DNA from 2 places in the Undibacterium sp. Di26W genome. Region 1 is predicted to be linked to the other one. Evidence: riboswitches for the same ligand, from Rfam matches in the RefSeq annotation. Region 1 holds a riboswitch; the other holds the start of a gene.
What was found. Region 1 has a riboswitch for cobalamin ahead of ACO0LM_RS05520 (CoA-acylating methylmalonate-semialdehyde dehydrogenase). Riboswitches for the same ligand answer to the same signal wherever they lie in the genome.
Positions count from the first base shown of each region.

Region 1 (3,706 bases):
CGCTGGCAACAGTGACTGCGTTACCGTCAGGCAGGCTGCCACATACATGGCGGTGGGAAAGACGTCATTCGATGATTGCCCCATATTCACCTGATCATTCGGATGCACCAGGCGACTCATGCCACGGCTACCACCCAATAATTCAGAAGCGCGATTGGCCAGCACTTCATTCATGTTCATATTGCTTTGTGTGCCGGAACCGGTCTGCCACACCGACAGCGGGAAGGCATGCGGATGCGCGCCAGCCAGCACCTCGTCAGCAGCGCTGACGATGGCATCGGCGAATCTGGCATCCAGCAAACCAAGGTCACGGTTCACGATGGCACAACTGCGCTTCACACGTGCCAGTGCCAGCACCAGCGCATCCGGCATCTTTTCTGTAGAGATGGCAAAGTGATGCAGTGAACGCTGGGTTTGTGCACCCCATAATGCTTTTGCAGGTACGGCGATTTCACCAAAGGTATCGCGTTCCATCCTGTTGTCGGTATTGTCTTGGCTAGGTTTGCTGGTCATTGCTGTTTTCCTGGTTGATGGCACGCCATGTCATACCTCGCATCTTTCACTGATCAGATATCGGTATAGTGCGCTGGACAGACTGTGCTTACCAGATGTTGGCAAGCACCAATGGCTATCATGATACGCAATCTGGACCAAGTTTGCTTTTTACTCATTGGCAACTTTATACAAATTGCCCAAATCCAAGTGTGCTGAATTTTTTTCATCCATTCATATCGATTAACGTTTACGTAAACGTCAAGTCTTATGCTATTCTAAAAATAACAGGTGCACAGCCCAAGCTCTTGGGCCGTGTTAAACGGGAAAGTGGTCGTCGCTGGTCTATTCGAAGCCAGTGCCAAAGCCCCTGCTGCCTCCGCAACGGTAAGCGAGTGCGGTTACATCAACCACGCCACTGGTCATGCATGACTGGGAAGGCGATGTAACAAGACTTGCAAGCCCGGATACCGGCCTGTTGATCGCTGAGAAAAACACTGCGGAAGGCTGTGTTTGAAACGCTGCATGGGCCCGTCATCATGGCGGGCAGGTGCGTGTATTCAACATTGCTCTTTACTGTTTTTTCCCAAGGTCTGGTCACGTACGGAAGGTGCGTGGCGGGTGTGCGTTTTCACTACGTGCGCCCATGGCCAGGACAGTTGCTGCGGCAGGTTTCTGCACACAGTGGCTACCCTGTTTTCAGGCATCAGTGCGGCTGTTGTTGCGGGCAAAGCCCGCCGTCTGTCCGTGCATAATCAGGAAGGTTCAGGAAAGCATCATGACTACTCTTACCCAGGTTCCCAAGGTCAAACTGCTGATCAATGGCGAACTGCTTGAATCCAAAACCACGCAGTGGCGCAATGTGATCAACCCGGCCACGCAACAGGTGCTGGCCCATGTTCCCTTCACCACGCCGGATGAAATGCAGGCCGCAGTCGATGCTGCCAAGGCTGCTTTCAAGACCTGGCGCAAGACCGCAATAGGCACCCGCGCCCGCATCTTCCTGAAATACCAGCAACTGATACGCGAAAACATGGCCGAACTGGCTGCACTGCTGACGGCCGAACAGGGCAAGACCCTGGCCGATGCCGAAGGTGACATCTTCCGTGGTTTGGAAGTGGTCGAGCATGCCGCCAATATCGGCAACCTGCAAATGGGCGAAATCGCCAACAACGTCGCCAGCGGCGTCGATACCTATACCCTGAACCAGCCGCTAGGCGTTTGCGCTGGCATCACCCCATTCAACTTCCCAGCCATGATACCGCTGTGGATGTTCCCGATGGCGATTGCCTGTGGCAATACCTTCATCCTGAAACCATCCGAGCAAGACCCCATGGTCACCATGCGCCTGGCTGAGCTGGCCATGCAGGCAGGTATGCCACCTGGCGTATTAAATGTCGTGCACGGTGGCGAAGATATCGTCAATGCGATTTGCGATCATCCGGATATCAAGGCGGTGTCCTTTGTCGGCTCTACCCGCGTAGGCACGCATGTGTATCAGCGCGCCACCCTGGCGGGCAAGCGTGCGCAATGCATGATGGGTGCCAAGAACCACGCCATCGTCTTGCCGGATGCAAATAAAGAACAAACCCTGAACAACCTCGCCGGTGCGGCCTTTGGTGCGGCTGGCCAGCGGTGCATGGCGCTGTCCGTGGTCATCCTGGTGGGTGAAGCAAACCAGTGGGTGCCAGACTTGCTGGATCGTGCACGCAGCCTCAAAATAAATGCCGGTGCAGAAGCCAATACCGACATCGGTCCAGTCATTTCCTGCACCGCCAAAGAAAGGGTAGAAAACCTGATCGCACAAGGTATTGCCGAAGGTGCCAATCTGGTGCTGGATGGCCGTGCACCGCAAGTGCCAGGCTATGAACATGGCAACTTCGTTGGCCCTACCGTCTTCACCGGCGTCAAGCCCGGCATGCGTGTGTATGAAGAAGAAATCTTTGGCCCTGTGCTATGCATCATGCAGGCAGATACGCTGGCTGATGCCATCGCCATCATCAATGCCAACCCTAACGGCAATGGCACGGCACTGTTCACCCAGTCTGGTGCAGCGGCACGCACTTTTGAAGAAGATATTGATGTCGGCCAGATCGGTATCAATGTGCCTATTCCTGTGCCAGTGCCACTGTTTTCTTTCACCGGTTCGCGTGCATCCAAGCTCGGTGACCTGGGGCCATATGGCAAGCAAGTCATACAGTTTTATACCCAGACCAAAACCATCACGGCACGCTGGTTTGATGACAGCGTCAGTGCGGGCAAGGTGAATACCACCATCTCTTTAAAATAAGGAGATGGCCATGGACTTCGAATTGAATGAAGACCAGCGCGCCTACCAGCAATCTGCCCGCAACTTCGCCGCCCATGAAATGACGGCGCAAGCCGCGCATTGGGATGCCACGTCCCACTTCCCGCTGGACGTCATCGCCCATGCCGGGGAACTGGGATTTTGCGGACTGTATGTGCCGGAAGAGTTAGGTGGGCTGAGCCTGACGCGGCTGGATGCCGCCATCGTGTTTGAAGAGCTGGCGCGCGCCTGCCCTTCCACCACGGCGTATATCACCATCCACAATATGGCGAGCTGGATGATTGCGCATTGGGGCGGGCCAGAAGTGCAGCAAGAATGGGTGCCCAAACTGGCCGCAGGCAAGAAACTGGCGTCGTATTGCCTGACTGAGGCCGGCGCTGGCTCGGACGCGGCATCACTGCGCACCAGCGCCCGCCTGGATGACGACAGCTATATCCTGAGTGGCAGCAAGGCCTTTATCTCGGGCGCGGGTGCGACCAATATGCTGGTGGTCATGGCACGCACCGGTGGCGAAGGTGCGGGCGGTATTTCTGCCTTTGCCGTACCGGCAGATTTGCCCGGCATCAGTTATGGCAAGAAAGAGGACAAGATGGGCTGGAACAGCCAGCCCACCCGCACCGTGAATTTTGACCAGGTACGCATACCGCGCAGCCACTTGCTGGGTGAAGAAGGCGAGGGCTTTCGGATTGCCATGCGTGGCCTTGATGGTGGCCGCATCAACATCGCCACCTGTTCTATCGGCGCTGCGCAATCAGCACTCAATAGTGCACAAGCCTATATGAACGAGCGCATGCAGTTCCAGAAAAAACTGTCTGACTTCCAGGTACTGCAATTCAAACTGGCCGACATGCAAACCGAACTTGTCGCCGCCCGCCAGATGGTCAGGCTGGCTGCCAGCAAACTCGA
Region 1 covers NZ_JBMPOR010000003.1:255,997-259,702, reverse strand. The annotation lists gene fumC (class II fumarate hydratase) at 1-513, opposite strand, end outside; cobalamin riboswitch at 765-985, shown strand; gene ACO0LM_RS05520 (CoA-acylating methylmalonate-semialdehyde dehydrogenase) at 1,271-2,782, shown strand; gene ACO0LM_RS05515 (acyl-CoA dehydrogenase family protein) at 2,793-3,706, shown strand, end outside.

Region 2 (3,706 bases), on a different contig from region 1:
CTGACCTGGCGCATGGCGCGCATGTTCCAGCGCCGTATCAATGGCTTTACCGGTGATTGCCTGGGTGCCACGCAGCAGGTGGCAGAAGTCGGCATCTATCTGGGTTTGCTGGCTTTTCAGGTGCACTGACATGCGACTGCATTTGCTGCGGCATACCAAACCACAGATTGCCGATGGTCTGTGCTATGGGCAGGCCGATGTGCCGGTGCGGGCTGCCGATTGCCAGATACTCGCAGCGAAGATACGCCAGAAATTGGCCGTCGGCATACCAGTATTTTCCAGCCCCTTGCAACGCTGTGCCTTGCTGGCGCAAGCCTTGCATGCGCAGCCACAACTCGACCCGCGCCTGATGGAAATGCATTTTGGTGCATGGGAACTATGCGCCTGGGATGCCATCCCACGCACCGAGATTGATGCATGGGCAGCAGCCCCGGCGACCTATCGCCCCGGTGCCGGTGAATCGGCGCAGGATGTGGCGCAGCGGGTGATTGCCTGGCTGGCTGATCTGCGTCAGATGCAATTGCCGGAAGCGCTGGTGGTGGCGCATGCCGGCATCATGCGCATGCTGCTGGTCTGGCAGGATGGCATGGCCGCAGATGAACTGGCGCAACTGGTTTGTACACAAAACCTCAGCCTTAGCTTTGGTGAATTTACAGAAATACTGGTGTTTGACAAATAATACAGATAGTATTTACGCAAGACCGACAGTAAAGCCATCAGCGCACCAGGCATAGCCATCGCATGATAGAACTCAGAAAATCACCCCGTGTCACCGTCACCTGGCGCTCTGGTATCAAAATGCCGGATGGCAGATTGATCTTCACCCGGGTGATCAATATATCGGCAGAGGGTGTGCTTTTGCAGTCGCCTGAAAGCCTGATTCCCCAGCGCAATTATCCGATGATGATAGAAATCCCCGGTATTGTGCAAGAAGCCGAGATCTATAAGGTTAGTTGCAAGGGCACGGTCAGGCATGCCATTCTCAGCGGTGACAGTTACAACGTTGGCATGCTGTTATCGGAAATGTCTGAATTGCATGCGCAACTTGTTGTTGCCTGGATATCCAAAACTGCGCATCTGGCCTGAAATCGGGTGGCCGGACAATGTTGGCAAGTCAAATCTGCTTTGTTTTCAATAAGTTAATATACTGATCTACCTCAGTTTTTAAACCCCCTGAACTTGCGGCTACCCCCGTCTGTCTATAGAATGGCGGGGTTTTGGTGCTCGCGGATATGTTCATATCTGCGGTTAAACGGGAAACACGACGCTTAGCTACGCTAGGCAAACGTATGCTGCCCCCGCAACGGTGTACAAGTTGCTGCAAAAAAACTGAATGCTTGTTTCTTAAAATTCAGATTTGTAGCCAGCCATTTTCCAATACCACTGTGCTATGTGCATGGGAAGGTCAGATGGTGATACTTGTCAGCCCGGATACCGGCCAGAATAAGTGAAGTAATACGGACGGGGAAATTTCGTGAGCACCTGACGCAGAACGCTGCGTCCGCTTCTGAGAACATGTTTACGATCTGTAGCGAGCGAGCGTCAGCGGGGTAAGGGTAACAAAAGCGCAGCGCAAAAAGCGGAATGTACTTCTAGTACATGAGCATTTTGAGCAGCGCATGAGCCTCGATCACGCACGCGCAGTAAGATCGGAAACAGGTTCTTAATCAGGCCACAGGCGCTGACGATACCGATATTCCTATTGCTTTTTCCATTGCAGCCTGCGGGGACGTCGGCTGCATGTTTTATTTTTTCTGAAAATCATGACATCTGTATTCAAACCGCTCGCCCTCAGCCTGGCCTTGGCCGCTGCATTCCCGTCTTCTACCGTCTTTGCACAAACTGCTGCAGTTGGCGCTGCTTCCAGCGTGGTCATTACCGCTGGCCGTCAGGCGCAAGCCGCCAAAGATGTGCTGGCTGACAATGTCGTCATCACTGCGGAAGACATCGCCAAATCCGGCGCGGCTTCCATCGTTGACCTGTTGCAGCAACAGCGCGGCATAGAAATTACCCGCAATGGTGGTCCTGGTACGACAGCTTCCGTTTTCATGCGTGGCGGTAATAACGCACAAAACGTGGTGTTGATTGATGGCGTACGCATCGGTTCGTCCACGACTGGTGGCGCTACCTGGTCTTCCATCCCGCTGTCACAGATCGACCGTATCGAAGTCGTGTACGGCCCTCTGTCCAGCCTGTATGGCGCGGATGCCATGGGCGGTGTGATACAGATATTTACTAAAAAGGGCACGGGCGTTATCACACCTACCGTATCGGCTGGTTTGGGCAGCTATGGCACACGCAAATTACAGGCAGGTTTTTTCGGTTCTGTTGCCAGTAATCTCAGCCTCAGCCTGAACGCGGGGCATGAAGAGAGTGATGGTTTCTCTGCCACCAAACCCGGAGTCGGTTCCAGTTATAACGCTGACAAAGATGGCTACAAGATGGATAGTTTCAATGGCCGCCTGGTATGGGAAATCAGCAAGGGTTATGAACTGGGTGCCAGTGTTTTGCGCAGCCGCAATGACGCACAGTATGATTCCGGTGCAGCAAAAGATGACCACAATATTGGCACGCTGGAAACCATCGCCATCTTTGGCCGTGGCAAGTTCACTGATGACTGGTCTGCATCGCTGCAATATGCAGAAACGGCTGACAAGGGTTTCAGCACAGGCTTTGGCACCAGCCAGATCGATACACGTCAGAACAGTGTCAGCTTCCAGAACGATATCCGTATCGGTAAAGACGTATTGCAACTGATCGCTGAAACGCGTGAGGAAAATGTTGATTCTGTTTCTTCAGGCTTGGCCACGGAGGGCATCAACGGCGCGAAACGCACGACGAATTCTTTTGCCGCATCTTATGTGTTCAAGCAAGATGCGCATCTGGCCAGCGCCAGCATCCGCAACGACCGCAGCTCGCAATATGGTTCCAATACCACGGGCAGCGTCGCTTACGGTTATCGTTTCACTGATGCGCTGCGCGTCAATGCCAGCTATGGCACCAGCTTCCGCGCACCAACTTTCAATGAACTGTATTACCCTGGTTATGGCGTTGCCAGCAACAAACCAGAAAAAGCAAAAAACGCAGAAATCGGTGTGTATTTTGAACAGGGTGATACGCAGTTGAGCGCTGTGTATTATCAGAACAAGGCAACGGACTTGTTGGTCTATGTTTCTGGTAACGATCCACAAGGTAAAGCTTATTGCCCAAACACGCCTAATTATTCTTTTGGCTGTGCGCATAATGTTAACAAGGCGACTTTGTCTGGCTTGACAGTTGGTGGTACAACCCGTTTTGCTGACCTGACACTGCGTGCCTCCATCGACATCCAGGACCCGAGAGACGACACGGCAAACAAACGTCTGGCACGCCGTTCCAAACAGCATGGTACGTTGGCTGCTGAATACGCGTTTGCGAATGCAAAAGTTGGCGTGGAAACCATCTACTCTGGCGACCGCTACGATGATGCTGCCAACTTGAGAAAATTGAGTTCGTATAATTTGTTGAACCTGTATGCGACGTATGAACTGGCAAAAAATACCACCGTGCTGGCACGCTGGAACAATGCTTTGAACAAAGACTATGAACTGGCAAGAAATTATGCGACGGCCGGTTCGAATGTATTTGTCGGTGTGAACTACGGCTTTAAATAAACTGAGTAAGTTGTTTAAGCTGATAATTAAGCTGACAAGTTTGACAGGGACGT
Region 2 covers NZ_JBMPOR010000016.1:35,146-38,851, reverse strand. The annotation lists gene ACO0LM_RS18060 (adenosylcobinamide-GDP ribazoletransferase) at 1-129, shown strand, start outside; gene ACO0LM_RS18055 (histidine phosphatase family protein) at 131-679, shown strand; gene ACO0LM_RS18050 (PilZ domain-containing protein) at 742-1,086, shown strand; cobalamin riboswitch at 1,202-1,457, shown strand; gene ACO0LM_RS18045 (TonB-dependent receptor domain-containing protein) at 1,764-3,653, shown strand.
Region 2: it holds a riboswitch for cobalamin, as region 1 does, so the genes downstream of both, ACO0LM_RS18045 (TonB-dependent receptor domain-containing protein) here and ACO0LM_RS05520 (CoA-acylating methylmalonate-semialdehyde dehydrogenase) in region 1, are expected to answer to the same signal.